2 regions of the Bacillus sp. JZ39 genome follow, and region 2 is predicted to be linked to the other one. Evidence: a T-box and tRNA genes for the amino acid it is inferred to sense, from the RefSeq annotation. Region 2 holds a T-box; the other holds one or more tRNA genes.
The links. A T-box is a leader RNA that pairs with one kind of tRNA and senses whether it is charged. The one in region 2 lies ahead of valS (valine--tRNA ligase), so its partner is inferred to be a tRNA-Val.

Region 1: it encodes a tRNA-Val, which carries the amino acid that the T-box ahead of valS (valine--tRNA ligase) is inferred to sense. The anticodon was not compared.

Annotation. Positions count from the first base shown of each region.
Region 1 is NZ_CP096389.1:80,732-97,105, forward strand. Features, by position in the region: gene M1D65_RS00430 (peptidyl-prolyl cis-trans isomerase) at 1-38, shown strand, start outside; gene cysK (cysteine synthase A) at 114-1,040, shown strand; gene M1D65_RS00440 (anthranilate synthase component I family protein) at 1,207-2,619, shown strand; gene pabA (aminodeoxychorismate/anthranilate synthase component II) at 2,633-3,217, shown strand; gene pabC (aminodeoxychorismate lyase) at 3,217-4,098, shown strand; gene folP (dihydropteroate synthase) at 4,080-4,937, shown strand; gene folB (dihydroneopterin aldolase) at 4,930-5,292, shown strand; gene folK (2-amino-4-hydroxy-6-hydroxymethyldihydropteridine diphosphokinase) at 5,289-5,792, shown strand; gene M1D65_RS00470 (helix-turn-helix domain-containing protein) at 5,744-5,953, shown strand; gene dusB (tRNA dihydrouridine synthase DusB) at 5,977-6,978, shown strand; gene lysS (lysine--tRNA ligase) at 7,070-8,569, shown strand; rRNA gene M1D65_RS00485 (16S ribosomal RNA) at 8,880-10,429, shown strand; rRNA gene M1D65_RS00490 (23S ribosomal RNA) at 10,600-13,527, shown strand; rRNA gene rrf (5S ribosomal RNA) at 13,583-13,698, shown strand; tRNA gene M1D65_RS00500 (tRNA-Val) at 13,721-13,796, shown strand; tRNA gene M1D65_RS00505 (tRNA-Thr) at 13,801-13,876, shown strand; tRNA gene M1D65_RS00510 (tRNA-Lys) at 13,913-13,988, shown strand; tRNA gene M1D65_RS00515 (tRNA-Leu) at 13,995-14,077, shown strand; tRNA gene M1D65_RS00520 (tRNA-Gly) at 14,118-14,192, shown strand; tRNA gene M1D65_RS00525 (tRNA-Leu) at 14,207-14,292, shown strand; tRNA gene M1D65_RS00530 (tRNA-Arg) at 14,302-14,378, shown strand; tRNA gene M1D65_RS00535 (tRNA-Pro) at 14,406-14,482, shown strand; tRNA gene M1D65_RS00540 (tRNA-Ala) at 14,491-14,566, shown strand; rRNA gene M1D65_RS00545 (16S ribosomal RNA) at 14,739-16,288, shown strand.
Region 2 is NZ_CP096389.1:2,636,698-2,653,071, reverse strand. Features, by position in the region: gene M1D65_RS13690 (cytochrome c biogenesis protein) at 1-289, shown strand, start outside; gene hemC (hydroxymethylbilane synthase) at 322-1,266, shown strand; gene hemD (uroporphyrinogen-III synthase) at 1,256-2,044, shown strand; gene hemB (porphobilinogen synthase) at 2,041-3,015, shown strand; gene hemL (glutamate-1-semialdehyde 2,1-aminomutase) at 3,045-4,337, shown strand; gene spoVID (spore coat morphogenetic protein SpoVID) at 4,468-6,195, shown strand; gene cotN (spore coat protein CotN) at 6,228-7,253, shown strand; gene M1D65_RS13655 (hypothetical protein) at 7,272-7,463, opposite strand; T-box leader at 7,629-7,851, shown strand; gene valS (valine--tRNA ligase) at 7,911-10,553, shown strand; gene M1D65_RS13645 (bifunctional folylpolyglutamate synthase/dihydrofolate synthase) at 10,613-11,905, shown strand; gene M1D65_RS13640 (prepilin peptidase) at 12,047-12,793, shown strand; gene spoIIB (stage II sporulation protein SpoIIB) at 12,927-13,925, shown strand; gene M1D65_RS13630 (Maf family nucleotide pyrophosphatase) at 14,078-14,647, shown strand; gene radC (RadC family protein) at 14,684-15,379, shown strand; gene mreB (cell shape-determining protein MreB) at 15,471-16,374, shown strand, end outside.

The DNA of each region.
Region 1 (16,374 bases), 1.5 Mb from region 2:
ATGTATCTTGGTTTTATGGGGAAAAAAGTACTAAGTGATTGACAAAAAATTTTGAAATTGATAGATTATATACATAATACCAATACAAATAGTCGGAAATTGAGGTGTCGAGAATGGTACGTGTAGCAAACTCCATTACTGAATTAATTGGGAATACGCCAATCGTTAAATTAAATCGCCTTGCAGATGAAAACAGTGCGGATGTATATCTAAAACTTGAATACATGAACCCTGGAAGCAGTGTAAAAGATCGTATCGGTTTGGCCATGATTGAAGCTGCTGAAAAAGAAGGAAAATTAAAAGCCGGTGATACAATCATTGAACCGACAAGCGGAAATACTGGAATCGGGCTTGCAATGGTTGCTGCTGCTAAAGGATTAAAAGCCATTTTGGTTATGCCTGATACAATGAGCATGGAGCGCCGCAACCTTCTTCGCGCATACGGTGCTGAACTTGTGCTGACTCCTGGTGCGGAAGGCATGAAAGGCGCCATTAAGAAAGCTGAAGAGCTTGCTGAAAAGCACGGATACTTTGTGCCGCAGCAGTTTAACAACCCTTCTAACCCAGAAATTCACCGCCAAACAACTGGTAAAGAAATCGTTGAGCAATTCGGTGATGACCAGCTTGACGCATTTGTAGCCGGAATCGGAACGGGCGGAACGATTACGGGAGCGGGTGAAGTGCTGAAGGAAGCATACCCTTCCATCAAGATTTACGCTGTTGAACCGTCAGATTCCCCAGTGCTTTCAGGAGGAAAACCAGGCCCCCACAAAATTCAGGGAATCGGAGCTGGATTCGTGCCGGACATCTTAAACACTGAAGTATATGATGAAATCTTCCCTGTGAAGAATGAAGAAGCATTCGAATATGCCCGCAGAGCTGCACGTGAAGAAGGAATTCTCGGAGGCATCTCATCAGGTGCGGCAATTTATGCTGCTCTTCAAGTAGCAAAAAAACTCGGAAAAGGCAAAAAAGTATTGGCCATCATTCCAAGTAACGGCGAACGTTATTTAAGCACGCCGCTGTATCAATTCGATTAAAAAAAGCCAAAACTCCCGGTCCGCCGGGAGTTTTTTTATATTTCGTGCATCAAATATGCCATGTCTGCGACGAATGTTATTCTTGGAAGAGAAATTCACTTTTTTCACTAACAACATTGCTTTACAATTAAAAACAAGTAAAAAAGAAAATAGAGGAATGATACAAATGGCACAACGCAGACCGGCAGGCAAAAAAGTACCTTTTCAAAAAGACTCATTCTTACAACAATTTGAGAAACTTGCGCAATCCCGGAAACATCATGTACTTCTTGAAAGTGCAAGAGGCGGCAGATATAGTATAGCCGGTCTTGATCCAATTGCGACTGTGAAAGGAAAAGACGGAATAACTACAATTAAGCATGGTGATGAGATGCTGTTTAAAGAAGGTGATCCATTACGGGCCTTCCACAGCTGGTTTAAAACGCTGGAAACAGAAACGAATCATGAGTTCCCTGACTTTCAAGGCGGGGCAATCGGGTTTCTCAGCTATGATTACGCACGGTACATTGAAAATTTTAAAATGCTCTCATTAGATGATCTAGAAACACCAGATATTTATTTTCTTGTTTTTGATGATATAGCAGTTTATGACCATCAAGAAGAGTCTCTATGGCTGATTACTCATGTTAATGGTTCTGATCAGGAAACAGCGGATGTGAAGCTATCTGAGTTAGAGCAGATGTGGCTGACTGAGCTTCCCGCTGTCTCTTCGCGAGAGATGAACCCTGAAACAGATGGTTCTTTCGCGGCGCCATTTACCGAGGATGGGTTCTCACAAGCTGTAGAGAAAATCAAACAATACATTGCCAGCGGAGATGTGTTTCAAGTCAATCTATCAATAAGGCAGTCACAGTCACTGTCTGTCCACCCATATCAAATTTACAAAACCTTGAGAGAAGTAAATCCTTCTCCTTATATGGCGTATTTAGAAACACCTGATTTTCAGATCATTTGCGGATCGCCTGAACTGCTTGTCAGCAAAAAGGGCAAGCTATTAGAGACGAGACCGATTGCGGGCACCCGTTCCAGAGGGAAAACAAATGAAGAAGACGAGGCGCTTGCAAACGAATTGATACACAATGAAAAAGAACGCGCAGAACATGTCATGCTGGTTGATCTTGAGCGAAATGATCTGGGAAGAGTATCACGTTACGGGTCTGTGCGCGTAAATGAATTCATGGCAATTGAAAAATACTCGCATGTGATGCACATTGTGTCTAATGTCCAAGGTGAACTGCAGGATGGGTATGACGCTGTAGATATTATTCATGCTGTGTTTCCCGGAGGAACCATTACTGGTGCACCGAAAGTAAGAACGATGGAAATTATAGAAGAACTTGAGCCGACACGCCGAGGGCTTTATACTGGATCTATAGGGTGGTTTGGATATAATCACGATCTGCAGTTTAATATCGTCATTCGAACCATTTATGCAACCGGAGGGCAGGCATTTATGCAGTCCGGCGCAGGAGTTGTGATTGATTCTGTTCCGAAGCACGAATACAAGGAATCATTCAAAAAAGCTTTTGCGATGCAAAGAGCATTAGAGCTGAGCAAAGAAGAGACAAAAATTAGATGAGGTGAGCGGAGAAATGATTTTAATGATTGATAACTACGATTCATTCACGTACAACTTGGTACAGTATTTGGGCGAGCTTGGGGAAGAGCTGGTTGTGAAACGCAATGACAGCATCACAATCGAAGAAATTGAAGAACTGTCTCCGGACTTTCTGATGATATCTCCCGGACCGTGCAGCCCTGATGAGGCGGGAATCAGTCTCGAAGCAATTAAACATTTCGCAGGGAAAATTCCTATTTTCGGTGTATGTCTCGGACATCAGTCCATCGCACAAGTGTTCGGCGGTGATGTTGTTAGGGCAGAACGGCTTATGCACGGGAAAACCTCGGATATCGAGCATGACGGCAAGACCATTTTTGAAGGGTTGAAAAACCCCCTTGTTGCGACGCGATACCACTCGCTGATCGTAAAACCTGAGACGCTGCCAAGCTGTTTTACAGTAACAGCACAAACGAAAGAAGGAGAAATCATGGCTATTCGCCACAATGACCTCCCGATAGAGGGCGTGCAATTTCACCCAGAGTCTATTATGACCTCCTTTGGGAAAGAAATGCTCAGAAATTTTATTGAGACATATCGCAAGGAAGTTATTGCGTGATGATATATGTGAACGGCCGGTATATGGAGGAGAAAGATGCAGTTCTTTCTCCTTTTGACCATGGGTTTTTATATGGGATCGGTGTTTTCGAAACCTTCAGGCTCTACGAAGGCTGTCCGTTTTTGCTTGATTGGCATATAGAAAGGCTTGAACGAGCGCTTAAGGACCTGCAAATCGAATATACTGTTTCAAAGCATGAGATCCTTGAGATGCTGGACAAGCTGCTTAAGCTAAATAATATCAAGGATGGCAATGCCCGCGTCAGACTGAACATATCAGCGGGACTCAGCGATAAAGGGTTTGTCGCCCAGACGTACGATAAGCCGACCGTTTTTTGCTTTATGAATCAGCTGAAACCAGAAAGTCTTCCTTTGCAAAAAGAAGGAAAGGTTTTATCGATACGGAGAAACACTCCAGAGGGATCGTTCCGGTTAAAATCACATCATTATCTAAATAATATGTATGCGAAACGTGAAATTGGAAATGATCCGCGTGTCGAGGGAATTTTCCTAACGGAGGATGGAGTTGTTGCAGAGGGTATCATATCTAATGTCTTCTGGAGAAAAGGTCGCTGTATCTATACGCCATCGCTTGATACCGGTATTCTGGACGGCGTCACGAGACGTTTTATCATAGAAAATGCAAAGAATATCGGCCTGGAGCTCAAAACGGGCCGATATGAGCTAGAAGCTCTCTTGACAGCTGACGAAGCGTGGATGACGAACTCGGTTCTTGAAATCATCCCGTTTACTAAAATAGAAGAAGTAAACTATGGAAGGCAAGGCGGAGAAGCAACCTCCGCTCTTCAATTGTTATACAAAAAAGAAATAAAGAACATGATTCATGAAAAGGGAGGAAGAGCATGGCGCAGCACACAATAGATCAAACACAAGTAATCCACACTAAGCCCAGCGCTTTATCATATAAAGAGAAGACGCTGGTGATGGGAATTTTAAACGTAACGCCTGACTCTTTCTCGGACGGCGGAAAATATGACAGCTTGGACAAGGCGCTGCTGCACGCGAAAGAGATGATCGATGATGGTGCCCATATCATTGATATCGGAGGGGAATCGACAAGGCCTGGCGCTGAGTGCGTATCTGAGGATGAGGAGATGTCCAGAGTCATTCCGGTGATTGAGCGGATTACGAAAGAGCTTGGTGTTCCTATTTCTGTAGACACGTACAAGGCTTCTGTCGCAGATGAAGCAGTGAAAGCCGGTGCATCCATTATCAATGATATTTGGGGAGCCAAACATGATCCGAAGATGGCTTCCGTTGCAGCTGATCATAATGTTCCAATTGTTCTCATGCATAACCGCCCTGAAAGAAACTACAATGACTTATTGCCGGATATGCTGTCGGACTTAATGGAGAGTGTAAAAATTGCTGTTGAGGCCGGAGTAGACGAGAAGAACATTATTCTTGATCCCGGTATCGGTTTCGCGAAAACCTATCACGATAACTTGGCAGTGATGAACAAACTAGAGATTTTCAGCGGATTGGGATATCCGGTTCTTCTGGCAACCTCCCGAAAAAGATTCATCGGACGTGTTCTGGATCTTCCGCCTGAGGAGCGGGCTGAGGGCACAGGCGCGACTGTGTGTCTCGGCATTCAAAAAGGCTGTGACATTGTCAGGGTCCATGATGTAAAGCAAATTGCCAGAATGGCGAAAATGATGGACGCGATGCTGAATAAGGGAGGGGTGCACCATGGATAAAGTTTATGTAGAAGGTATGGAGTTTTACGGATATCACGGTGTGTTCAAAGAAGAAAACAAACTTGGCCAGCGGTTTAAAGTCGATTTAACCGCTGAGCTGGATTTAAGCAAAGCCGGACAAACAGACGACCTTGAGCAAACGATCAACTATGCTGAGCTCTATCACGTATGTAAAGATATCGTGGAAGGGGAGCCTGTAAAATTGGTAGAAACGCTGGCGGAACGTATTGCTGGCACTGTTCTCGAAAAATTTCAGCCTGTTCAGCAATGTACGGTGAAAGTGATTAAGCCAGACCCGCCAATTCCCGGACACTATAAATCAGTAGCAATTGAAATTACGAGAAAAAAGTCATGAACAACATAGCTTATATTGCACTTGGATCTAATATTGGAGATAGAGAAACGTATTTAAGGCAAGCAGTGGCTTTACTGCATCAGCATGCTGCGGTGACAGTCACTAAAGTGTCGTCTATTTACGAAACTGACCCGGTCGGATACGAAGATCAAGCTCAATTTTTGAATATGGCTGTTGAAATCAAGACATCACTGAACCCTTTTGAACTACTTGAACTGACGCAGCAGATAGAAAATGAATTAGGCAGAACAAGGGAAGTAAGATGGGGGCCGCGGACGGCAGACCTTGACATTTTGTTATTTAATCGTGAAAATATTGAAACAGAGCAACTAATTGTTCCGCATCCGAGAATGTATGAGCGTTTGTTTGTCCTTGCGCCGCTTGCGGAAATTTGCCAGCAGGTTGAAAAAGAGGCTACAAGCGCCGAAACAGACCAAGAAGGTGTAAGAGTATGGAAGCAGAAATCTGGGGTAGACGAATTCGTGCATTCAGAAAGCTGAAAGGTTATACTCAAGAAGGTTTTGCAAAAGCATTAGGTATATCAGTTTCTATTCTCGGCGAAATTGAACGCGGAAACCGATTGCCGTCAGCTGCCATCATTCAAGATGCAGCTGATGTTTTAAATATAAGTGCGGACGAATTGGCGCCGCCAGAAAAATAGAACAAATGAAAGGAGGAGAAAAATTGTTCAAAATCGGAGATATTCAATTGAAAAACCGGGTTGTGCTCGCACCTATGGCTGGTGTCTGCAACTCTGCGTTCAGATTGACTGTAAAGGAATTCGGAGCCGGATTGGTATGCGCTGAAATGGTCAGTGACAAAGCGATCCTTTACAACAATGCAAGAACAATGGGTATGCTTTATATTGATGAACGCGAGAAACCACTGAGCCTTCAAATTTTCGGAGGAAAAAAGGAAACCCTTGTGGAAGCGGCGAAGTTTGTAGACCAAAACACAACTGCTGATATCATTGATATTAACATGGGATGTCCCGTGCCGAAGATTACAAAATGCGATGCGGGAGCCAAATGGCTTCTCGACCCTGATAAGATTTACGAAATGGTTTCTGCAGTAGTGGATGCTGTTAATAAACCAGTTACAGTGAAAATGAGAATGGGCTGGGATGAAGACCACATTTTCGCAGTGAAAAATGCACAGGCTGTAGAACGTGCGGGCGGTAAAGCAGTGGCGCTTCACGGCCGTACGAGAGTGCAGATGTACGAAGGAACGGCAAACTGGGATATCATCAAAGAAGTTAAACAATCAGTATCGATTCCGGTTATCGGAAACGGCGATGTTAAGACACCGCAGGATGCTAAGCGTATGCTCGATGAGACAGGAGTAGACGGGGTCATGATCGGACGCGCTGCATTGGGCAACCCGTGGATGATTTACCGTACGGTTCAGTATCTTGAAACAGGTGAATTAAAAGAAGAGCCGCAAGTACGCGAAAAAATGGCCGTATGCAAACTGCATCTTGACCGCCTGATTGACTTAAAAGGTGAAAACGTAGCGGTAAGAGAAATGAGAAAGCACGCTGCATGGTATCTGAAAGGCGTGAAAGGCAATGCGAACGTTCGTAATGAAATCAATCATTGCGAGACGAGAGAAGAGTTTGTACAGCTTTTAGATGCATTTACGGTTGAAGTTGAGGCAAAAGAGCTTCAAAATGCAAAAGTAGGATAATACTCACCTCTATTTGCTGCTCACTGCTAGTTTTACGCTGGCAGTTTTTCTGCTTTTTTCATGAAACAATATCTGTAATGGAGTGATAACAATGAGTCAAGAAGAGCATAACCATGAAGAATTGAATGATCAGCTGCAAGTCAGACGCGATAAAATGAATCAGCTGAGAGATAACGGCATCGATCCATTCGGCGCACGTTTTGAAAGAACTCATCAGTCTCAAGAAGTTATTTCGGCATATCAAGATCTAACCAAAGAAGAGTTAGAAGAAAAAGCGATTGAAGTTACAATCGCAGGCCGCATGATGACAAAACGCGGCAAAGGAAAAGCCGGCTTTGCCCATCTTCAGGATTTAGAAGGCCAAATCCAAATCTACGTAAGAAAAGACAGTGTCGGTGACGACCAATATGAAATCTTCAAGTCTTCTGACCTTGGTGATCTTATCGGCGTAACCGGAAAAGTCTTCAAAACAAATGTAGGCGAATTGTCTGTTAAAGCAACTTCCTTTGAATTGCTGACAAAAGCGCTTCGTCCGCTTCCTGACAAATACCATGGTTTAAAAGACGTTGAGCAGCGCTACCGTCAGCGCTACCTGGATCTTATCGTAAACCCAGACAGCAAACATACGTTCATTACACGAAGCAAGATCATTCAAGCTATGAGAAGATACCTTGATGATCATGGATACTTAGAAGTAGAAACACCTACAATGCACAGCATTCCTGGGGGAGCTTCTGCGCGTCCGTTTATCACTCACCACAACGCGTTAGACATTCCACTCTATATGCGTATTGCTATCGAACTGCACCTAAAACGTCTAATTGTCGGCGGTTTAGAAAAAGTATATGAAATCGGCCGTGTTTTCCGTAACGAAGGTGTCTCTACACGCCATAACCCTGAATTTACAATGATTGAGTTATATGAAGCATATGCGGACTATAAAGATATCATGAGCTTAACTGAAAACCTTGTCGCTCATATCGCCCAAGAAGTGCTTGGCACAACTACGATTCAATACGGGGAAGAGCAAATCGACCTTAAACCGGAGTGGAAAAGAATCCATATGGTTGACGCAGTCAAAGAAGCGACCGGCGTTGATTTCTGGGAAGAGGTTACTGTTGAACAGGCGCGTGAATATGCAAAAGAACATGGTGTAGAAATTAAAGATTCTATGACAGTAGGCCATATCATCAACGAATTCTTCGAGCAAAAAATTGAAGAAACGCTTATTCAGCCAACGTTTATTTACGGGCATCCTGTAGAAATTTCTCCTCTTGCTAAGAAAAACCCTGAGGACCCGCGTTTTACAGACCGTTTTGAGCTGTTTATCGTTGGCCGTGAACATGCTAACGCGTTTACAGAGCTGAATGATCCTATTGATCAAAGAGAACGCTTTGAAGCGCAATTAAAAGAGCGTGAAGCCGGTAATGATGAAGCTCATCTAATGGATGAAGACTTTGTTGAAGCTCTGGAATACGGTATGCCGCCAACAGGAGGTTTAGGCATCGGTATCGACCGTCTGGTTATGCTGCTGACGAATGCCCCTTCTATTCGCGATGTGCTGTTATTCCCGCAAATGAGACAACGCTAATAAAGAAGAGCGGTATCCTCCATAGGGAAAGGATGCCGCTCTTTTTAAATTCCTTAGTATTTCTTCAAAAAAACTATTGCACTATTATTTACTAGGTGGTATATTATTATTCGTTGCCGCTAAACAAGGCGATAACGAAAAAAAGAAATTCAAAAAAAGTTATTGACTTCACTGAGTCAACGAGTTATAATAATAAAGTCGCTTGAACGAAGTGAACAAAATGATCTTTGAAAACTAAACAAGACAAAACGTACCTGTTAATTCAGTTTTTAAAAATCGCACAGCGATGTGCGTAGTCAGTCAAACTACTTTATCGGAGAGTTTGATCCTGGCTCAGGACGAACGCTGGCGGCGTGCCTAATACATGCAAGTCGAGCGGACAGATGGGAGCTTGCTCCCTGATGTTAGCGGCGGACGGGTGAGTAACACGTGGGTAACCTGCCTGTAAGACTGGGATAACTCCGGGAAACCGGGGCTAATACCGGATGGTTGTTTGAACCGCATGGTTCAAACATAAAAGGTGGCTTCGGCTACCACTTACAGATGGACCCGCGGCGCATTAGCTAGTTGGTGAGGTAACGGCTCACCAAGGCGACGATGCGTAGCCGACCTGAGAGGGTGATCGGCCACACTGGGACTGAGACACGGCCCAGACTCCTACGGGAGGCAGCAGTAGGGAATCTTCCGCAATGGACGAAAGTCTGACGGAGCAACGCCGCGTGAGTGATGAAGGTTTTCGGATCGTAAAGCTCTGTTGTTAGGGAAGAACAAGTACCGTTCGAATAGGGCGGTACCTTGACGGTACCTAACCAGAAAGCCACGGCTAACTACGTGCCAGCAGCCGCGGTAATACGTAGGTGGCAAGCGTTGTCCGGAATTATTGGGCGTAAAGGGCTCGCAGGCGGTTTCTTAAGTCTGATGTGAAAGCCCCCGGCTCAACCGGGGAGGGTCATTGGAAACTGGGGAACTTGAGTGCAGAAGAGGAGAGTGGAATTCCACGTGTAGCGGTGAAATGCGTAGAGATGTGGAGGAACACCAGTGGCGAAGGCGACTCTCTGGTCTGTAACTGACGCTGAGGAGCGAAAGCGTGGGGAGCGAACAGGATTAGATACCCTGGTAGTCCACGCCGTAAACGATGAGTGCTAAGTGTTAGGGGGTTTCCGCCCCTTAGTGCTGCAGCTAACGCATTAAGCACTCCGCCTGGGGAGTACGGTCGCAAGACTGAAACTCAAAGGAATTGACGGGGGCCCGCACAAGCGGTGGAGCATGTGGTTTAATTCGAAGCAACGCGAAGAACCTTACCAGGTCTTGACATCCTCTGACAATCCTAGAGATAGGACGTCCCCTTCGGGGGCAGAGTGACAGGTGGTGCATGGTTGTCGTCAGCTCGTGTCGTGAGATGTTGGGTTAAGTCCCGCAACGAGCGCAACCCTTGATCTTAGTTGCCAGCATTCAGTTGGGCACTCTAAGGTGACTGCCGGTGACAAACCGGAGGAAGGTGGGGATGACGTCAAATCATCATGCCCCTTATGACCTGGGCTACACACGTGCTACAATGGACAGAACAAAGGGCAGCGAAACCGCGAGGTTAAGCCAATCCCACAAATCTGTTCTCAGTTCGGATCGCAGTCTGCAACTCGACTGCGTGAAGCTGGAATCGCTAGTAATCGCGGATCAGCATGCCGCGGTGAATACGTTCCCGGGCCTTGTACACACCGCCCGTCACACCACGAGAGTTTGTAACACCCGAAGTCGGTGAGGTAACCTTTTAGGAGCCAGCCGCCGAAGGTGGGACAGATGATTGGGGTGAAGTCGTAACAAGGTAGCCGTATCGGAAGGTGCGGCTGGATCACCTCCTTTCTAAGGATATTATACGGAATATAAGACCTTGGGTCTTATAAACAGAACGTTCCCTGTCTTGTTTAGTTTTGAAGGATCATTCCTTCGAAACGTGTTCTTTGAAAACTAGATAACAGTAGACATCACATTCAATTAGTAATACAAGATATCACATAGTGATTCTTTTTAACGGTTAAGTTAGAAAGGGCGCACGGTGGATGCCTTGGCACTAGGAGCCGATGAAGGACGGGACGAACACCGATATGCTTCGGGGAGCTGTAAGCAAGCTTTGATCCGGAGATTTCCGAATGGGGAAACCCACCACTCGTAATGGAGTGGTATCCATATCTGAATTCATAGGATATGAGAAGGCAGACCCGGGGAACTGAAACATCTAAGTACCCGGAGGAAGAGAAAGCAAATGCGATTCCCTGAGTAGCGGCGAGCGAAACGGGATTAGCCCAAACCAAGAGGCTTGCCTCTTGGGGTTGTAGGACACTCTGTACGGAGTTACAAAGGAACGAGGTAGATGAAGAGGTCTGGAAAGGCCCGCCATAGGAGGTAACAGCCCTGTAGTCAAAACTTCGTTCTCTCCTGAGTGGATCCTGAGTACGGCGGAACACGTGAAATTCCGTCGGAATCGGGGAGGACCATCTCCCAAGGCTAAATACTCCCTAGTGACCGATAGTGAACCAGTACCGTGAGGGAAAGGTGAAAAGCACCCCGGAAGGGGAGTGAAAGAGATCCTGAAACCGTGTGCCTACAAGTAGTCAGAGCCCGTTAACGGGTGATGGCGTGCCTTTTGTAGAATGAACCGGCGAGTTACGATCCCGTGCAAGGTTAAGCAGAAGATGCGGAGCCGCAGCGAAAGCGAGTCTGAATAGGGCGCATGAGTACGTGGTCGTAGACCCGAAACCAGGTGATCTACCCATGTCCAGGGTGAAGTTCAGGTAACACTGAATGGAGGCCCGAACCCACGCACGTTGAAAAGTGCGGGGATGAGGTGTGGGTAGGGGTGAAATGCCAATCGAACCTGGAGATAGCTGGTTCTCTCCGAAATAGCTTTAGGGCTAGCCTCAAGGTAAGAGTCTTGGAGGTAGAGCACTGATTGGACTAGGGGCCCCTACCGGGTTACCGAATTCAGTCAAACTCCGAATGCCAATGACTTATCCTTGGGAGTCAGACTGCGAGTGATAAGATCCGTAGTCGAAAGGGAAACAGCCCAGACCGCCAGCTAAGGTCCCAAAGTATACGTTAAGTGGAAAAGGATGTGGAGTTGCTTAGACAACCAGGATGTTGGCTTAGAAGCAGCCACCATTTAAAGAGTGCGTAATAGCTCACTGGTCGAGTGACTCTGCGCCGAAAATGTACCGGGGCTAAACGTATCACCGAAGCTGCGGACTGTTCTTCGAACAGTGGTAGGAGAGCGTTCTAAGGGCTGTGAAGCCAGACCGGAAGGACTGGTGGAGCGCTTAGAAGTGAGAATGCCGGTATGAGTAGCGAAAGAGGGGTGAGAATCCCCTCCACCGAATGCCTAAGGTTTCCTGAGGAAGGCTCGTCCGCTCAGGGTTAGTCGGGACCTAAGCCGAGGCCGAAAGGCGTAGGCGATGGACAACAGGTTGATATTCCTGTACCACCTCCTCACCATTTGAGCAATGGGGGGACGCAGGAGGATAGGGTAAGCGCGGTATTGGATATCCGCGTCCAAGCAGTTAGGCTGGGAAATAGGCAAATCCGTTTCCCATAAGGCTGAGCTGTGATGGCGAGCGAAATATAGTAGCGAAGTTCCTGATTCCACACTGCCAAGAAAAGCCTCTAGCGAGGTGAGAGGTGCCCGTACCGCAAACCGACACAGGTAGGCGAGGAGAGAATCCTAAGGTGATCGAGAGAACTCTCGTTAAGGAACTCGGCAAAATGACCCCGTAACTTCGGGAGAAGGGGTGCTCTGTTAGGGTGCAAGCCCGAGAGAGCCGCAGTGAATAGGCCCAGGCGACTGTTTAGCAAAAACACAGGTCTCTGCGAAGCCGTAAGGCGAAGTATAGGGGCTGACGCCTGCCCGGTGCTGGAAGGTTAAGAGGAGCGCTTAGCGTAAGCGAAGGTGCGAATTGAAGCCCCAGTAAACGGCGGCCGTAACTATAACGGTCCTAAGGTAGCGAAATTCCTTGTCGGGTAAGTTCCGACCCGCACGAAAGGCGCAACGATCTGGGCACTGTCTCAACGAGAGACTCGGTGAAATTATAGTACCTGTGAAGATGCAGGTTACCCGCGACAGGACGGAAAGACCCCGTGGAGCTTTACTGCAGCCTGATATTGAATGTTGGTACAGCTTGTACAGGATAGGTAGGAGCCTTGGAAACCGGAGCGCCAGCTTCGGTGGAGGCATCGGTGGGATACTACCCTGGCTGTATTGACCTTCTAACCCGCCGCCCTTATCGGGCGGGGAGACAGTGTCAGGTGGGCAGTTTGACTGGGGCGGTCGCCTCCTAAAAGGTAACGGAGGCGCCCAAAGGTTCCCTCAGAATGGTTGGAAATCATTCGCAGAGTGTAAAGGCACAAGGGAGCTTGACTGCGAGACCTACAAGTCGAGCAGGGACGAAAGTCGGGCTTAGTGATCCGGTGGTTCCGCATGGAAGGGCCATCGCTCAACGGATAAAAGCTACCCCGGGGATAACAGGCTTATCTCCCCCAAGAGTCCACATCGACGGGGAGGTTTGGCACCTCGATGTCGGCTCATCGCATCCTGGGGCTGTAGTCGGTCCCAAGGGTTGGGCTGTTCGCCCATTAAAGCGGTACGCGAGCTGGGTTCAGAACGTCGTGAGACAGTTCGGTCCCTATCCGTCGCGGGCGCAGGAAATTTGAGAGGAGCTGTCCTTAGTACGAGAGGACCGGGATGGACGCACCGCTGGTGTACCAGTTGTTCTGCCAAGGGCATCGCTGGGTAGCTATGTGCGGACGGGATAAGTGCTGAAAGCATCTAAGCATGAAGCCCCCCTCAAGATGAGATTTCCCATTCCGCAAGGAAGTAAGATCCCTGAAAGATGATCAGGTTGATAGGTCTGAGGTGGAAGTGTGGCGACACATGGAGCTGACAGATACTAATCGATCGAGGACTTAACCATATTTTTGAATGATGCCACATCTGTTATCTAGTTTTGAGAGAACACTCTCAATTTGTTTGGTGGCGATAGCGAAGAGGTCACACCCGTTCCCATACCGAACACGGAAGTTAAGCTCTTCAGCGCCGATGGTAGTCGGGGGTTTCCCCCTGTGAGAGTAGGACGCCGCCAAGCAATTGCACGTTAGTGCAATTATGGAGGATTAGCTCAGCTGGGAGAGCATCTGCCTTACAAGCAGAGGGTCGGCGGTTCGAGCCCGTCATCCTCCACCATTATGCCGGTGTAGCTCAATTGGTAGAGCAACTGACTTGTAATCAGTAGGTTGGGGGTTCAAGTCCTCTTGCCGGCACCACTTTTATATGATATAATACTCAAGTCTCTTGTAGAAGAGCCATTAGCTCAGTTGGTAGAGCATCTGACTTTTAATCAGAGGGTCGAAGGTTCGAGTCCTTCATGGCTCACCATTTTACGCGGGTGTGGCGGAATTGGCAGACGCGCTAGACTTAGGATCTAGTGTCTTTATGACGTGGGGGTTCAAGTCCCTTCACCCGCATTATATAGGATAACAGTTAGAAAAACTGGACATCCTGTCTGCGGAAGTAGTTCAGTGGTAGAACACCACCTTGCCAAGGTGGGGGTCGCGGGTTCGAATCCCGTCTTCCGCTCCAACTATACCATCCACGCCGGGGTGGTGGAATTGGCAGACACACAGGACTTAAAATCCTGCGGTAGGTGACTACCGTGCCGGTTCAAGTCCGGCCCTCGGCATTATGTTTTGCGCCCGTAGCTCAATTGGATAGAGCGTTTGACTACGGATCAAAAGGTTAGGGGTTCGACTCCTCTCGGGCGCGCCATATCTTTTAATAGAATAGATGGGAAATCGGGAAGTAGCTCAGCTTGGTAGAGCACATGGTTTGGGACCATGGGGTCGCAGGTTCGAATCCTGTCTTCCCGACCATTTTTTATGGGGCCTTAGCTCAGCTGGGAGAGCGCCTGCTTTGCACGCAGGAGGTCAGCGGTTCGATCCCGCTAGGCTCCACCAAAAGTTTTTAAAAAAAGTTGTTGACTTTGAAGAAGTGACGTTGTATACTAATAAAGTTGCTTTAACAAAGCGGACAAACAAAATGATCTTTGAAAACTAAACAAGACAAAACGTACCTGTTAATTCAGTTTTTAAAAATCGCACAGCGATGTGCGTAGTCAGTCAAACTACTTTATCGGAGAGTTTGATCCTGGCTCAGGACGAACGCTGGCGGCGTGCCTAATACATGCAAGTCGAGCGGACAGATGGGAGCTTGCTCCCTGATGTTAGCGGCGGACGGGTGAGTAACACGTGGGTAACCTGCCTGTAAGACTGGGATAACTCCGGGAAACCGGGGCTAATACCGGATGGTTGTTTGAACCGCATGGTTCAAACATAAAAGGTGGCTTCGGCTACCACTTACAGATGGACCCGCGGCGCATTAGCTAGTTGGTGAGGTAACGGCTCACCAAGGCGACGATGCGTAGCCGACCTGAGAGGGTGATCGGCCACACTGGGACTGAGACACGGCCCAGACTCCTACGGGAGGCAGCAGTAGGGAATCTTCCGCAATGGACGAAAGTCTGACGGAGCAACGCCGCGTGAGTGATGAAGGTTTTCGGATCGTAAAGCTCTGTTGTTAGGGAAGAACAAGTACCGTTCGAATAGGGCGGTACCTTGACGGTACCTAACCAGAAAGCCACGGCTAACTACGTGCCAGCAGCCGCGGTAATACGTAGGTGGCAAGCGTTGTCCGGAATTATTGGGCGTAAAGGGCTCGCAGGCGGTTTCTTAAGTCTGATGTGAAAGCCCCCGGCTCAACCGGGGAGGGTCATTGGAAACTGGGGAACTTGAGTGCAGAAGAGGAGAGTGGAATTCCACGTGTAGCGGTGAAATGCGTAGAGATGTGGAGGAACACCAGTGGCGAAGGCGACTCTCTGGTCTGTAACTGACGCTGAGGAGCGAAAGCGTGGGGAGCGAACAGGATTAGATACCCTGGTAGTCCACGCCGTAAACGATGAGTGCTAAGTGTTAGGGGGTTTCCGCCCCTTAGTGCTGCAGCTAACGCATTAAGCACTCCGCCTGGGGAGTACGGTCGCAAGACTGAAACTCAAAGGAATTGACGGGGGCCCGCACAAGCGGTGGAGCATGTGGTTTAATTCGAAGCAACGCGAAGAACCTTACCAGGTCTTGACATCCTCTGACAATCCTAGAGATAGGACGTCCCCTTCGGGGGCAGAGTGACAGGTGGTGCATGGTTGTCGTCAGCTCGTGTCGTGAGATGTTGGGTTAAGTCCCGCAACGAGCGCAACCCTTGATCTTAGTTGCCAGCATTCAGTTGGGCACTCTAAGGTGACTGCCGGTGACAAACCGGAGGAAGGTGGGGATGACGTCAAATCATCATGCCCCTTATGACCTGGGCTACACACGTGCTACAATGGACAGAACAAAGGGCAGCGAAACCGCGAGGTTAAGCCAATCCCACAAATCTGTTCTCAGTTCGGATCGCAGTCTGCAACTCGACTGCGTGAAGCTGGAATCGCTAGTAATCGCGGATCAGCATGCCGCGGTGAATACGTTCCCGGGCCTTGTACACACCGCCCGTCACACCACGAGAGTTTGTAACACCCGAAGTCGGTGAGGTAACCTTTTAGGAGCCAGCCGCCGAAGGTGGGACAGATGATTGGGGTGAAGTCGTAACAAGGTAGCCGTATCGGAAGGTGCGGCTGGATCACCTCCTTTCTAAGGATATTATACGGAATATAAGACCTTGGGTCTTATAAACAGAACGTTCCCTGTCTTGTTTAGTTTTGAAGGATCATTCCTTC
Region 2 (16,374 bases):
TGATTATATGGCGTATGTTTTAAATGTCATTGGGGTTCCGATGCTGCTGCTGAGTTTGATTCTCGGCGTCATATGGGCATATGTCTCACTAGAAACGCTGTATTGGTTTGACGCCAAAGTGCTTGGTTCGTTTGTCGTCCTGCTGCTGTACAGCTATTATCTTTATATCAGGCTGATTAAAGAGCTGCAAGGAAAGGTCGCTGCACTGTGGAATACGGCTTGTTTTCTGGTGCTGATGATCAATTATTTCCTGCTTGGAAGCCTGTCGCAATTCCATTGGTTCAGTTAAACGATGTCCCAAGCAGATTCGGGAGGAAAGAAATGATGAGAACGATTAAAGTAGGTTCCAGACGAAGCAAACTCGCTATGACTCAAACAAAATGGGTTATTCAAAAACTGAAGGAAATCAATCCTTCGTTTGCTTTTGAAATTAAAGAGATCGTGACAAAGGGCGACCGGATTGTCGATGTTACACTCTCAAAAGTGGGTGGAAAAGGGCTGTTTGTCAAAGAAATTGAACAGGCGCTTTTAAACGAAGAGATTGATATGGCAGTGCACAGCATGAAGGACATGCCTGCTGTTTTGCCTGAAGGCCTTGTGATCGGCTGCATTCCTGAACGGGAGGACCCGCGTGATGCCCTTATTTCAAAGAATCGCGTAAAGCTTTCAGAAATGAAGGAAGGTGCTGTCATTGGCACAAGCAGTTTAAGAAGAAGCGCGCAGCTTTTGATTGAGCGCCCTGACCTTACAATTAAATGGATTAGAGGTAATATAGATACAAGACTTCAAAAGCTGGAAACAGAGGATTATGACGCGATTATTTTAGCGGCTGCCGGCCTTTCTAGAATGGGGTGGAAGCAAGATGTCGTAACCGAATTCCTTGAGCCAGAGCGCTGTTTGCCTGCTGTGGGGCAGGGAGCACTGGCGATTGAGTGCCGAGAATCGGATGAAGCGCTGTTGGCGTTGTTTTCTCAGTTTACAGATGAATATACAAAACGAACTGTCTTAGCGGAACGTGCTTTTTTAAACGCGATGGAGGGCGGCTGCCAGGTTCCGATCGCGGGCTACTCCGTGTTAAATGGACAGGATGAAATTGAAATGACAGGTCTTGTCGCTTCACCTGACGGCAAAATCATTTTTAAAGAAACCGTCACCGGAAACGATCCGGAGGAAGTAGGAAAGCGCTGTGCCGCTCTTATGGCTGACAAAGGAGCAAAAGATTTAATTGATCGTGTAAAACGGGAGCTTGATGAGGATGGAAAATGATTTTCCGTTGAAAGGAAAAACAGTGCTTGTCACCCGGAATAAGGCACAGGCAACATCATTTCAGCAAAAAGTGGAGGCGCTTGGCGGTAAAGCTGTTTTAACCTCTTTGATTACGTTTCGCCGCGCTTTGCCGAATGATGTTGCGGAACAGGTAAGAGAGGATCTTGCCGCGCCAGGCTGGCTTGTTTTTACAAGTGTGAATGGGGCAGACTTCTTTTTTTCTTATCTGAAGGAAAATCAGCTTATTATGCCTGCGCATAAAAAAATTGCAGCCGTCGGTGAAAAAACCGCCCGCCGTTTAAAAACGCATAACGTATCGGTTGATGTGATGCCACAGGAGTATATTGCTGAACAATTGGCTGACGCTCTTAAGCAGCATGCTGAACCGGGGGAGCCCATTACCGTGATGAAAGGGAATTTGTCACGTGATGTGATAAAACAAGAGCTTGTCCCGCTCGGTTTTGAAGTAAAGGAATGGGTTCTCTACGAAACGATTCCGGATGAAGAAGGCATTGAGGAACTGAAAGACGTTGCGGGTCAATATTCCTTTGACTATGTAACATTTACGAGTTCATCAACCGTACATACGTTTATGCATGTCTTGGGAGAAGAATTAAAAAAGTGGAAGGCGAATGGGACGGCCTGTATCAGCATTGGACCTTTAACAAATGATGCCCTTCTGACGTACGGCATCACATCGCATACGCCTGATACATTTACAATAGATGGCATGCTTGAATTAATGTGCAGCATGTCAAGAGAGGAAGAGAGAATATGAGTCAATCATTTAATAGACACCGCCGCCTGCGGACATCAAAAGCAATGAGAGAAATGGTAAAGGAAACACGTTTGCATCCATCAGATTTTATTTATCCGATTTTTGTCGTTGAAGGGCTGGAGGGCAAAAAAGCTGTTCCGTCAATGCCTGATGTTTACCATGTATCATTAGATTTATTGAAGGATGAAGTAGCGGAGCTGGTCAAACTGGGCATTCAATCTGTTATCGTGTTCGGCATCCCGGAAGAAAAAGATGATTGCGGAACACAAGCGTACCATGATCACGGAATTGTCCAAAAAGCCATCACAGAAATTAAAGATCACTTCCCTGAAATGGTTGTTGTCGCTGACACGTGCCTGTGCGAATACACAGACCACGGCCATTGCGGACTTGTCAAAGACGGGGTCATTCTCAATGATGAATCGCTGGAGCTTTTGGCGCAGACAGCTGTCAGCCAAGCGAAAGCAGGTGCGGATATCATTGCGCCATCAAACATGATGGACGGATTTGTTACAGTGATCAGAGAAGCACTTGATAAAGAAGGATTCGTCAATATTCCAATCATGTCTTACGCTGTGAAATATTCTAGCGAGTTTTACGGTCCGTTCCGTGATGCAGCAAACAGCACACCGCAATTCGGAGACCGCAAAACATATCAGATGGACCCTGCCAACCGTATGGAGGCACTCCGCGAAGCACAATCAGATGTCGAGGAAGGCGCGGACTTTTTGATTGTCAAACCTTCGCTTTCTTATATGGATATCATGCGTGACGTAAAAAATGAGTTTACTTTGCCGCTCGTCGCTTATAATGTAAGCGGAGAGTATTCAATGGTGAAGGCTGCAGCGCAGAACGGCTGGATCAAAGAAAAAGAAATTGTGTTGGAAATTTTGACAAGCATGAAGCGCGCGGGTGCCGACCTGATTATTACGTATCATGCGAAAGACGCAGCGAAATGGCTTGCGGAGTAATTTTATTCAGTTGACAGGAGTTGAGGCAGATGAGAAGCTATGAAAAATCAAAAACGGCTTTTAAAGAAGCGCAAAAACTCATGCCGGGCGGTGTGAACAGTCCCGTTCGCGCATTTAAATCGGTAGACATGGACCCGATTTTTATGGAGCGCGGAAAAGGCTCGAAAATCTTTGATATTGACGGGAATGAATATATTGACTACGTCTTGTCATGGGGGCCTTTAATTTTAGGGCATACAAATGACCGCGTCGTAGAAAGCCTCAAAAAAGTGGCTGAATATGGGACAAGCTTCGGTGCTCCGACTGAAGTAGAAAATGAACTGGCTAAGCTCGTCATTGATCGTGTGCCATCTGTAGAAATTGTACGAATGGTAAGCTCCGGAACAGAGGCTACAATGAGTGCCCTCCGTTTGGCAAGGGGCTATACGGGCCGCAACAAGATTTTAAAATTTGAGGGCTGCTACCACGGACACGGCGATTCTCTCTTGATTAAAGCTGGTTCAGGTGTTGCCACTCTCGGTCTGCCTGACAGCCCGGGGGTGCCTGAAGGCATTGCGAAAAACACAATCACCGTTCCGTACAATGATTTAGAAAGTGTAAAGCTTGCTTTCCAGCAATTCGGTGAAGACATTGCGGGAGTCATTGTAGAGCCAGTTGCCGGAAATATGGGTGTTGTTCCGCCGCAAGAAGGTTTCCTGCAGGGTCTGCGTGATATCACTGAGCAGTACGGCTCCCTGCTGATTTTTGATGAAGTGATGACTGGCTTCCGGGTCGATTATAACTGCGCTCAAGGCTACTTCGGCGTAACGCCTGATCTGACTTGTTTAGGAAAAGTAATCGGGGGCGGACTTCCTGTCGGCGCTTATGGCGGAAAGGCAGAAATCATGGAGCAGATCGCTCCAAGCGGTCCGATCTATCAAGCTGGTACATTGTCAGGCAATCCGCTTGCGATGACGGCTGGCTTAGAGACATTGAAACAGCTGACACCTGATTCCTACAAGAATTTCATAAAAAAAGGCGACAGACTGGAAGAAGGAATTTCAAAAGCCGCCGAGGCTCATGGCATTCCGCATACCTTTAACCGTGCAGGTTCGATGATCGGTTTCTTCTTTACAAACGAACCAGTCATCAATTATGAAACAGCGAAATCATCTGATTTGAAGCTGTTCGCAAGCTATTATAAAGGGATGGCAAATGAAGGGGTATTCCTTCCGCCATCACAATTCGAAGGTCTTTTCCTCTCAACGGCCCATACTGATGAAGATATTGAAAACACAATCCAGGCAGCTGAGAAAGTATTTGCTGAGATCAGCAGCAGATAAGAGTAAAAACCGGTATCAAGGACTCCTTGTGCCGGTTTTTTCGTGCTCTCCCACTCATATTTTCTCCAGTTCATACATACACCTTTAGTGACATCTAATTTTAAGGATTAGATGAAAGGAGGATATGAACTTGCCGCAAAATCATCGATTGCAATTTTCTGTAGAAGAATCGATCTGTTTCCAAAAAGGACAGGAAGTTTCTGAACTGCTTTCTATTTCATTAGATCCTGATATTAGGGTTCAGGAAGTAAATGATTATGTATCAATCATAGGATCGCTTGAACTTACAGGTGAGTACAACATAGATCAAAACAAACATACCGAAGAGATTTATACAGATAAGCGGTTTGTTGAACAAGTCAGAAAGAGAGAGGATGGAAGTGCGGAACTGACTCACTGTTTTCCTGTGGATATTACCATTCCGAAAAATAAAGTGAGCCATTTACAGGATGTCTTCGTCTTTATTGACGCATTTGACTATCAATTGACGGATTCGCGCATTTTAACAATTCAAGCTGATTTAGCGATCGAAGGGCTTTTGGACGATACGCAAGACAAAGAGCCGGAGATACCTTTATATGAAGCTCCTGCGGCATTCAGGGAGGAAGAGCTTTCAGAGCCGCCGGCACATAGTGTAGTAGAAGAACCGGGTGCATCATCGGCAGAGGAAGCAGTTCTTCAGCATGAACCGCCAGCCGAACCGCCAGAACTTTTTATCTCAAAAGCGGGGCTCCGTGAAGAACTGGAGACAGAAAAAGCAGAATCTGAGCCGCCTGAATCGGTTGCTTCAGAACCAGAGGCCAGAGAAGATGTAAAAGAGGAAGAAGAGTCAGAAGAGCTTGCTGTGCCGGAAACGGAGGTTCGTGCTGAATCGGAAACAGAAGAATCTGAGCCAGAACCTGATCATTCAGAAATAGAGATTCAAGAGATCGTTAAAGCAAAAAAAGAAACGGCTGAGCCGGCAGCTGCAATAGCGGATGTTCGTGAAGAAGCAGACTCTCCAGCGGAGACTGAGCTTCGTGAACACGCCGGAGCAGAAGAATCGCCTGCTTTGGAAGCTGAACTTCATTCAGAGACTGTGATTGCAGAGGAAAAAGAGGAAACAACAGTGTCTTCTAATCATGAATATGCGCTGCGCCAAGAGGCTCAAAATGAAGAAGCAGCTCAATCAGATCAGGCTGATCCTGCGCTTTGCCAAGAAGAGGCGGAAGCGGATGAAGCTTTGGAGAGTGTATCAGAGGCCGCTCTCTCCATAGAAGATAGCAGAGAAACAATTTCAGCTGTATATGTGGAGAATGACAAAGCCGATTTACATTTCCATTTCAATCAAAAAACAAGCTCGGAGGAGGCAGCTCAAGAAGAATTGCCTGAACCGGCATACCGTACCTTCCTGCCTGAACAAGAAGAGGAGGATTCTTTTTATTCAGCGCCTAAGCTGCTGGAGGAGGAAGAACAAGAGGAAGAGAGCTTCGAAATTGAAGTGAGAAAAACACCATCAGCTGAAGAGCCTAAGGAAGAAACACCTTTTCAATCCTTCCAGCTGCCTGAATCTTCTGAGACTGAAAGGAAGGAAACGGATGCTGTTCCTAGGGTTGCTCCTGCTGCTGAAACGAAGGAACCTCAAACAAAGGAAAGTGATAATTCTCTTTATTTAACAAAACTCTTTACAAAAGAAGCGGATGAGTTTTCGAGAATGAAAATTTGTATTGTGCAGCAGGAAGATACGATCGAGCGTTTATGCGAACGGTATGAAATTACATCTCAGCAGCTGATCAGGATGAATTCTTTAGCCTTGGATGATGAATTAAAAGCAGGACAGATTCTCTATATTCCTCAATATAAAAATAGCCATGCGTAAACCGTAAGTGATCGGAAAATGTGGTGAATGAAATGGAAGATACCCAATCGGTTCTTCAGGAATACGGACTGACTGCTCAATTTATTGAGCCTGTCAGTCCTCTTGTTTGGAAAGTGTATACAGACTACGGCATATTTGCCCTGAAAAAATTGAAAGAGGGGCGCGGCAAGCATTTTACAGATCATATGGTGGCGATTGAGGAAAAAGGCTTTCGTTCATTCGTTCCCGTTTACAGAACAAATAGCGGTGAGTTTTTCTCAGCAGGCATACAATACGGAGATACCTACTATTTAATGCCTTGGCTCCAATTTGACCAAGAGGAAGAACGGGATCAGAAACATGCTTATTTATTTAGAGAAACAGCCCGTCTTCACGAGAGAACCGCGCAGGAACTAAAGGTTAGACGTGATGAGATTGAACGTTATTACGGGCAAACGAAAAAAAAGTGGGAACAAGATAAAATTTTCTATGAGCAGTTTGTGGATAGAGCGGAGAAGGAGTGGTACCTTTCTCCTTTTGAACTCCAGGCCATAACCTATTTTTCAGAAACCATTTCTGCGGTGAATTTTGCGCTGGAACGGTTGGAGGACTGGTATGAGTCTGCAAAGGAAAAGGACGTTTCAAGGGTTGTAATGAACCACGGCAGCCTGTCTATACACCATTTTCTGTATAATGATGCCGGGACCGGATATTTTACAAACTTCGAAAGAGCATCTGTCGGTCCGCCGCAAAACGACCTGCTCGGCTTTTATACAAAAATGTTCAGAGGCTTTCCGAAAGCTTGTCCGGAATGCGTCGAATGGTTTTATGGATATACGAAATCATTCCCTTTGCGTGAAGCGGAAGTCAGCCTTTTTCTCAGCTATATGGCATATCCGGCAGCCATGTACAAGGTGCTGAACGGTTATCAAACTGGGAAAAGACAGCATGAAAAAGAGGAATGTACACAATTATTAAAGGCTTATTGGCAAATGAAAAATATAGAGCCGTTTGTGATGAAAATCCATCAGATTGAACAAGAGAAAAAATTTCAGGCTGAAAACGAGTCCACGTCTTAATGGCGCGGACTTGTTTGTTTATATCCATTCTAAATGAAGGGCGCAAGCTAAAAAGATTAGGATTGCGAGCAGCAAAACATCAAAGGTTGTCGGAAAGAAAATGGTTCTGATTCCTTGAAAAATCGTAATGGGAATAATCACTTGTGCGGATACAAGTCGAATTTGCCTTACCCATGGCGGCAGCGAATAAGAGCTGAAACGTTTCTTCACGGTGCATCCTCCTCTACGCATTTACAAGCATCATATGTAAACTTGGGCAATAGGTGCCTGCCCATCTGTATAGAAAGCGGTGTTTTTGGAAAAGATGATTGACGAATCAAAAACACTTTTACTATAATAAAGAACATAAATAATGTATACAATGAGCTGATAAATACACCTGCTTAGAACGGGAAGAGTACAAAAAAGGCGCATGCAGAGAGAGAAGCCGTTTGCTGAAAGGCTTCTTATGTTGTCTGATTGGAAGGTCGCCCGGGAGCATAATTTCTTGAAAGAAGAGTAGAGAAATTCGGGAAACACCCGTTATCCGTTATAAGTGCATGAACTGATAGAGTTCATGAAAAAAGGTGGTACCGCGAAAGAGCTTTTCGTCCTTTTACAGGGATGAAGAGCTCTTTTTTCGTTCTCAGCCATTTTTAAACATGCTGGAGGGTTATGATGGAAACGAATGAACAAACAATGCCGACGAAATATGATCCGGCAGCGGTTGAAAAAGACCGATATGATTTTTGGCTAAAAGGCAAATTTTTTGAAGCGGGCAGTGACCAGACAAAAGAGCCATACTCTGTTGTCATCCCGCCGCCAAACGTAACAGGAAGACTTCACCTTGGCCACGCATGGGACACAACGCTGCAAGACATTGTAACAAGAATGAAACGCATGCAGGGCTATGATGTGCTGTGGCTTCCAGGCATGGACCACGCCGGCATCGCGACACAGGCTAAAGTGGAGGCGAAACTTCGTGAAGAAGGCAAATCCCGCTACGATTTAGGCCGTGAAAAATTCCTCGAAGAAACGTGGAAGTGGAAGGAAGAATATGCTGACTTTATTCGCAGCCAGTGGGCGAAATTAGGTCTTGGCCTAGATTATTCCCGTGAACGTTTTACGCTGGATGAAGGCTTGAGCAAAGCGGTAAGAGAAGTATTCGTTAAGCTTTATGAAAAAGGCCTGATCTACAGAGGCGAATATATTATTAACTGGGACCCAGCGACAAAAACAGCCCTATCAGACATTGAGGTGATTTACAAGGATGTTCAAGGCGCGTTCTATCATATGAGCTATCCGCTTGCTGACGGTTCAGGCTCAATTGAAATTGCGACGACACGTCCTGAAACAATGCTCGGTGATACAGCTGTTGCCGTTCACCCTGAAGACGAGCGCTATAAACACCTTATCGGAAAAACGGTGATCCTGCCGATTGTAAATCGTGAAATTCCGATTGTCGGTGATGACTATGTTGATATGGAATTTGGTTCAGGTGCCGTGAAAATTACGCCTGCTCATGATCCGAACGACTTCGAGCTTGGCAACCGCCACAATTTAGAACGCATCCTTGTCATGAATGAAGATGGCACGATGAATGAAAATGCTCTGCAATATCAAGGTATGGATCGTTTTGAATGCCGCAAAAAACTCGTGAAAGATTTACAGGAGGCGGGAGTTCTCTTCAAGATCGAGGATCATATGCACTCTGTCGGCCATAGTGAACGAAGCGGGGCTGTTGTGGAGCCTTATCTTTCTACACAATGGTTTGTGCGCATGCAGCCGCTTGCTGATGCAGCGATTGAGCTGCAAAAGAAAGAAGAAAAGGTCAACTTTGTGCCTGACCGTTTCGAAAAAACGTATTTACACTGGATGGAAAACATCCGCGACTGGTGTATCTCCCGTCAATTGTGGTGGGGCCATCGTATTCCTGCCTGGTATCATAAAGAAACAGGCGAGCTATATGTCGGGATTGAAGCGCCGGAAGACAGCGAAAATTGGGAACAGGATACAGACGTACTGGATACATGGTTCAGTTCTGCGCTATGGCCTTTCTCCACAATGGGCTGGCCTGATGTAACGGCTGAAGACTTTAAACGCTACTATCCGACAGATGTTCTCGTGACAGGGTACGATATCATTTTCTTCTGGGTATCACGCATGATTTTCCAAGGCATTGAATTTACAGGCGAGCGCCCGTTCAAAGATGTTTTAATCCACGGCTTAATCCGTGACGAGCAAGGCCGGAAAATGAGTAAATCTCTTGGCAACGGTGTCGACCCGATGGATGTGATTGACAAGTACGGAGCCGATTCTCTGCGTTATTTCCTTGCGACTGGAAGCTCTCCTGGCCAGGATCTGCGCTTCAGCTATGAAAAAGTGGAATCGACCTGGAATTTTGCCAATAAAATTTGGAATGCCTCCCGTTTTGCATTAATGAATATGGATGGCATGACGTACGATGAACTTGATCTGTCAGGCGAAAAGTCAGTTGCTGACAAGTGGATTTTAACGCGATTAAATGAAACGATCGAGCACGTGACCCAGCTTGCTGATCGATATGAATTTGGTGAAGTAGGACGCCATTTATATAACTTTATTTGGGATGATTTCTGTGATTGGTATATTGAAATGGCGAAGCTTCCGCTTTATGGAGAAGACGAAGCGGCTAAGAAAACTACCCGTTCCATCCTTGCTTACGTACTTGATCAAACGATGCGTCTGCTCCATCCGTTTATGCCATTCTTAACGGAGGAAATTTGGCAGCACCTTCCTCACCAAGGGGAATCGATTACAGTAAGTCAATGGCCTGTAGTAGTGCCGGAGCATACCGATACTGAAGCGGCAGCTGACATGAAGCTTCTTGTTGAGCTGATCCGTTCTGTGCGCAATATCCGCAGTGAAGTCAATACGCCAATGAGCAAGCAGGTTGAACTGTACATTAAAACAAGCACAGACGAAATAGCAGCCCGCCTCGAAGCGAACCGTTCATATGTTGAACGCTTTACGAATCCGAGCGTGCTTAAAATCGGCACCGATATTGAGGCTGTTGATAAGGCGATGACGGCCGTTGTCTCAGGAGCAGAGGTTATTCTTCCGCTTGAAGGCTTAATCAATATTGATGAAGAAATTGCCCGTCTGCAAAAAGAATTTGATAAACTGACAAAAGAAGTTGAGCGTGTCCAAAAGAAACTTGGAAATGAAGGATTTATGAAAAAAGCGCCTGCACACGTAATTGATGAAGAACGTGAAAAAGAAAAAGATTATGTGGCGAAGCGTGACGCTGTTCAAAAACGAATGGCTGAGCTGAAGGGTTAATGAAAAGCCGGGGCGGTTTCTAGAGAAACCGCCTTGTCTTATAAAAGAGGGGATTATCATTGTTTACTGCATATCAAGATGCGCGCAGCTGGATTCACGGGAGGCTGAAATTCGGGGTGAAGCCCGGACTTGGCCGAATGAAACAGCTGATGGCGCGGTTAGGACATCCTGAAAAAAAAATCCGAGCGTTCCACGTCGCAGGAACAAACGGTAAAGGATCAACTGTCGCTTTTATCCGTTCTATGCTGCAGGAAGCCGGATATACGGTTGGAACATTTACATCGCCTTATATTATTACGTTTAATGAACGGATCAGCGTAAACGGGATACCGATTTCAGATGAGGAATGGACAGCACTCGTCAATCAAATGAAACCGCACGTTGAAGCCCTTGATCAAACGGAATACGGACAGCCGACAGAATTTGAAATTATGACGGCCTGTGCATTTTTATATTTTGCAGAATTTCATAAGGTCGATTTTGTTATTTTTGAAACAGGTTTGGGCGGTAGATTCGATTCTACTAATGTGGTTGAACCGCTCTTAACTGTGATTACAAGCATCGGACACGATCATATGAACATTTTGGGAAACACCATTGAAGAAATTGCAGGAGAAAAGGCCGGCATTATTAAAGAAGGTATTCCAATCGTTACAGCAGTTACCCAGCCGGAAGCTTTACAGGTCATCCGCCATGAAGCTCAACGGCATGCTGCGCCGTTCCAGTCATTGCATGATGCATGTGTTATTTTCAATGAAGAGGCTCTGCCTGCAGGAGAACAGTTTTCATTCAAAACGGAAGAGAAATGCTATGAAGATATTCGGACATCTCTGATTGGCACCCATCAAAGACAAAATGCTGCTTTGTCCATTTTGGCTGCGGAGTGGCTCAATAAGGAGAATATCGCCCATATCAGTGACGAAGCGTTAAGGAGCGGGCTTGTGAAGGCTGCTTGGCCGGGACGGTTAGAGCTTGTTCAGGAACATCCTCCGGTATATTTAGACGGTGCGCATAACGAAGAAGGTGTTGAAAAGCTGGCGGAAACGATGAAGCAGCGTTTCGCCAATTCACGCATTTCTGTGGTGTTTAGCGCGTTAAAGGACAAACCGTATCAGAACATGATTAAAAGACTGGAAACCATTGCTCATGCGATTCATTTTGCTTCTTTTGATTTCCCGCGTGCTTCCCTTGCAAAAGATCTCTATGATGCAAGTGAAATCAGCAATAAAAGCTGGAGTGAAGATCCAGACGATGTGATCAAATTCATAGAAAGTAAAAAGGGCTCAAATGAAATTGTGCTGATTACCGGATCTCTTTACTTTATTTCTGACATTCGAAAAAGGTTGAAATAAAAGCATCCGGCTCCGGCAGAATCAAAAAAAAAGATTCTGCCGTTTTTTTTATGTGTAAAATTGAATATTCCCAATTGGAGCTCAGGATGTCCATTTTGCTACAATCCATACCAGAACTCAATGAGTAAAGGTGTGTTGTCTATGCTATCCATTCTTTTTATCTTCGGGCTGATCCTTGGTTCTTTTTACTATACGGCCGGGTGCCGTATCCCCTTACATCTATCTATTATTGCGCCCCGTTCATCATGCCCGTTTTGCCGGCGGACATTAACTCCTGCAGAATTAATTCCCATCCTGTCATTCCTATTTCAAAAAGGTAAATGTAAAAGCTGCGGGCATAGGATTTCTTTTATGTATCCCGCAGCAGAGCTTGTGACAGCGTGTTTATTTGCCGCCGCAGGAATACGCTTTGGCACGTCGCTGGAACTGTTTCCCGCTGTGGTGTTTATCTCTCTTCTCATTATTGTTGCAGTGACAGATATTCATTTTATGCTGATTCCAAATCGAATATTGATTTTCTTTCTTCCCTTTTTGGCGGCCGCGAGATTGATTTCTCCGCTTGATTCCTGGTGTGCAGGCCTGCTAGGTGCGGCAGCTGGATTTCTATTTCTGGCTGTAATTGCCGCAATCACCCATGGGGGAGTAGGGGGAGGAGATATTAAATTATTTGCGGTGATTGGCTTTGTGCTTGGTGTGAAAATGCTGGCAGCTGCCTTTTTCTTTTCTGTTTTGATAGGTGCATTATATGGAGTGGCAGCTGTTCTGACTGGTAGACTCGCTAAAAGGCAGCCGCTTCCCTTCGCCCCCGCTATAGCCGCAGGGAGCATTTTGGCCTATTTATACGGTGACTCTATCATTTCTTTTTATATCAAAATGGCATTGGGCTGACTGCTGAAAAATTTGACGAACGTTTTTTGGACAAGGCGACAAAAGTCTTGTTCTTTTTTTCTTTGCCTGTGCTAAAGTGTGTAGCATGAAAAGCCGACAAGAACGGTCAAGCAAATGAAGGGAGGAAGCGGAAATGAAAAAAAGAAAGAATAAAAAAAACAGTAAAGCCGCAGAAAAAGCCCTCAAGGTGACGATTAATGGAAAAGAAGAGACGGTTTACGAACAAGAGACACCAGATACAGAGGCAGATAAAAGCATGACATTCTCAAATTGGGAGGAAAAAAGACAGGCAGAACAAGAGGTTGCGGCATCCCAGGAACATCCTGATGAAGATGAATTTAATTGGGATTCCGAGGAGGACAAGGTGTTTAAAGAGGACCCCAAAGTTGTTCCTCCTTATCAAAAGAAAAAAACAAAGTCTTATGCAAAAGGAAAGACCGGGACTGCCAAACCAGTAAAAAGAGTGGCTGCGACGATTGCCTTCGCGGCTGTCATTGGCACTGGATTAGGGCTATTCGCGTTAAGCATATCGGGGAATAAAGAAGCGTCAGCACCGGCCTCTTTAGAGGATTCTCTGGGCAGCCAAACGGCAAAAGCCGGAGATACTTCTGCTGATAAACAAACCTCAGGCGCAGAAAAACAAGCAGCACAAACTGAAGGTACATACAAAACATACGCTGTGCAAGCCGGAAAATTTTCAAATGAAAAGGGCGCCGAAACGTTAACAGAACAATTGACCGAAAAAGGATATTCCGCCGTGTCACTGTCAAAGGATGATGGGTATACGTATGTCATCGCGGGCTTAGCCACTGATAAGGATGTCTCACAGCAGTTAGGACAGGTTTTAATCGACAGTGATTTTGAAGCCTGGGGAGGCAAGGAGCTTTCCTTATCAATAGAGTCAGATATGACAGATTCTTTTAAGGAAACAGCGGAGCTTGCAGCAAAGGCGATTCTCGGCGAAGACATTACAAAAGCGAGTGCAGAGAAAATAGAAAAGTCGCTTGGTGAAACAAAAGCGTCAGAAACAGGAGAGAAAAAAGCGATTTTGCAGGCTTTAAAGGAATTAGAAGATCCAAGTGCTGAAGCCGGGTGGAAGGCTCAGCAGGAGCTGTTAGCCGTCGTAAAATAAGAGATAGTGCCCTGAGCCTTCGTCCTTTAGTGACAGGCTTTTTTTATTTTGTCATGAAAAAGTTATTTTTCTGAAATTGTGACAAGCCTCGTGATTTGGTAGGATAAACGAGTATCTTTTTTTCTTAAGCAAACCCTGAAAGGATGACGAACATGACAAAACCGCTAATACTTGCATCCCAATCTCCGCGCAGGAAAGAACTCCTCGATCTTCTCCAGCTGCCCTACTCCATTATTGTCAGTGAAGTAGAAGAAAAATTAAATCGAAACTTTTCACCAGAAGAAAACGTCCAATGGTTGGCAAAACAAAAAGCTAAGGCTGTAGCTGATCTCCACCCGCATGCAATCGTTATCGGTGCTGATACAATGGTATGCCTTGACGGCGAATGCCTTGGCAAACCGCAGGATCAAGAAGAAGCTGCTTCTATGCTGCGGAGGCTTTCAGGCCGAAGTCACTCAGTAATAACCGCGGTCAGCATTCAAGCTGAAAATCACAGCGAGACTTTTTATGATAAGACAGAAGTTGCGTTTTGGTCCCTCAGTGAAGAAGAGATTTGGACGTATATTGAAACAAAAGAGCCGATGGATAAAGCAGGTGCATACGGCATCCAAGGAAGAGGCGCGCTTTTTGTAAAGAAAATAGACGGAGATTATTATTCAGTCATGGGCCTTCCTATATCAAAAACAATGAGAGCTCTTCGCCATTTTGATATAAGGGCATGACGGTTCTATAAACGGGAAGGGAAAGAAAAGGAGTGCTTGGTCATACAAGATCTGCCATTAAAACTCAAAGATTTCCCAATGAAAGAAAAGCCAAGAGAACGGCTCCTGAAAGTCGGAGCCGAGAACTTAGCGAATCATGAACTTTTGGCTATATTATTGCGGACAGGGACTAAACACGAATCTGTTTTGGACCTGTCAAACCGGCTGCTGCGCTCATTTGACGGGCTGCGTCTGCTCAAGGAAGCATCGGTTGAAGAGCTGTCAAGCATCCCGGGAATCGGTATGGTAAAAGCGATTCAAATACTGGCTGCAGTTGAGCTTGGAAGCCGGATTCATAAATTAGCCAACGAAGAACATTTCGTTATTCGCTCCCCGGAAGACGGCGCTAATCTTGTCATGGAGGATATGCGCTTTTTAACCCAGGAGCATTTTGTCTGTTTATACTTAAATACAAAAAATCAAGTCATCCATAAACGCACCGTATTTATCGGAAGCCTGAATTCATCTATTGTCCACCCGCGAGAGGTGTTTAAAGAAGCGTTTAAACGATCTGCCGCTTCCTTTATCTGTGTTCATAATCATCCTTCTGGAGATCCGACGCCGAGCAGGGAAGATATTGAAGTGACAAGACGGCTGTTTGAATGCGGAAACCTGATTGGCATCGAGCTGCTTGACCATTTGGTGATCGGGGATAAAAAATTTGTGAGTTTAAAGGAAAAAGGATATTTGTAACACTTTTTTTTTCGTCGAATTAAGCTATAATAGAGTTTATGAGTTTTTCCCTTTAGGGTATTTTTGCTTTAAGAAAGGAAGATACATACATATGTTTGGAATTGGTGCTAGAGACCTTGGTATAGATCTTGGAACTGCGAATACGCTTGTTTTTGTAAAAGGAAAAGGAATTGTTGTGAGAGAGCCGTCAGTTGTCGCTTTGCAGACGGATACGAAATCGATTGTCGCTGTCGGAAATGATGCGAAAAATATGATTGGACGGACACCGGGCAACGTGGTGGCTCTTCGCCCGATGAAAGACGGCGTTATCGCTGATTATGAAACAACGGCGACGATGATGAAATATTACATCAATCAGGCCATAAAAAATAAAGGCATGTTTGCCAGAAAACCATATGTAATGGTATGTGTCCCATCAGGCATTACAGCTGTTGAAGAACGCGCTGTTATCGATGCGACAAGACAGGCGGGAGCGCGTGACGCGTATCCGATTGAAGAGCCTTTTGCCGCAGCAATCGGAGCCAATTTGCCAGTTTGGGAACCGACTGGAAGCATGGTTGTTGATATCGGGGGCGGTACGACAGAAGTTGCGATTATTTCCCTCGGAGGCATCGTAACGTCTCAGTCAATCCGTGTAGCCGGTGATGAGATGGATGACGCGATTATCAACTACATCAGAAAAACGTACAATCTGATGATCGGTGACCGTACGGCTGAAGCGATTAAAATGGAAATCGGATCCGCAGAAGCTCCTGAAGAATCCGACAACATGGAAATCCGCGGACGCGATTTGCTGACAGGTTTGCCGAAAACAATTGAAATTACAGGAAAAGAGATTTCTAACGCTCTACGCGACACTGTATCTACAATTGTCGAAGCAGTGAAGAGCACACTCGAAAAAACACCGCCTGAGCTTGCAGCAGATATCATGGACAGAGGTATAGTGTTAACCGGCGGCGGAGCGCTTTTGCGCAATTTGGACAAAGTCATCAGCG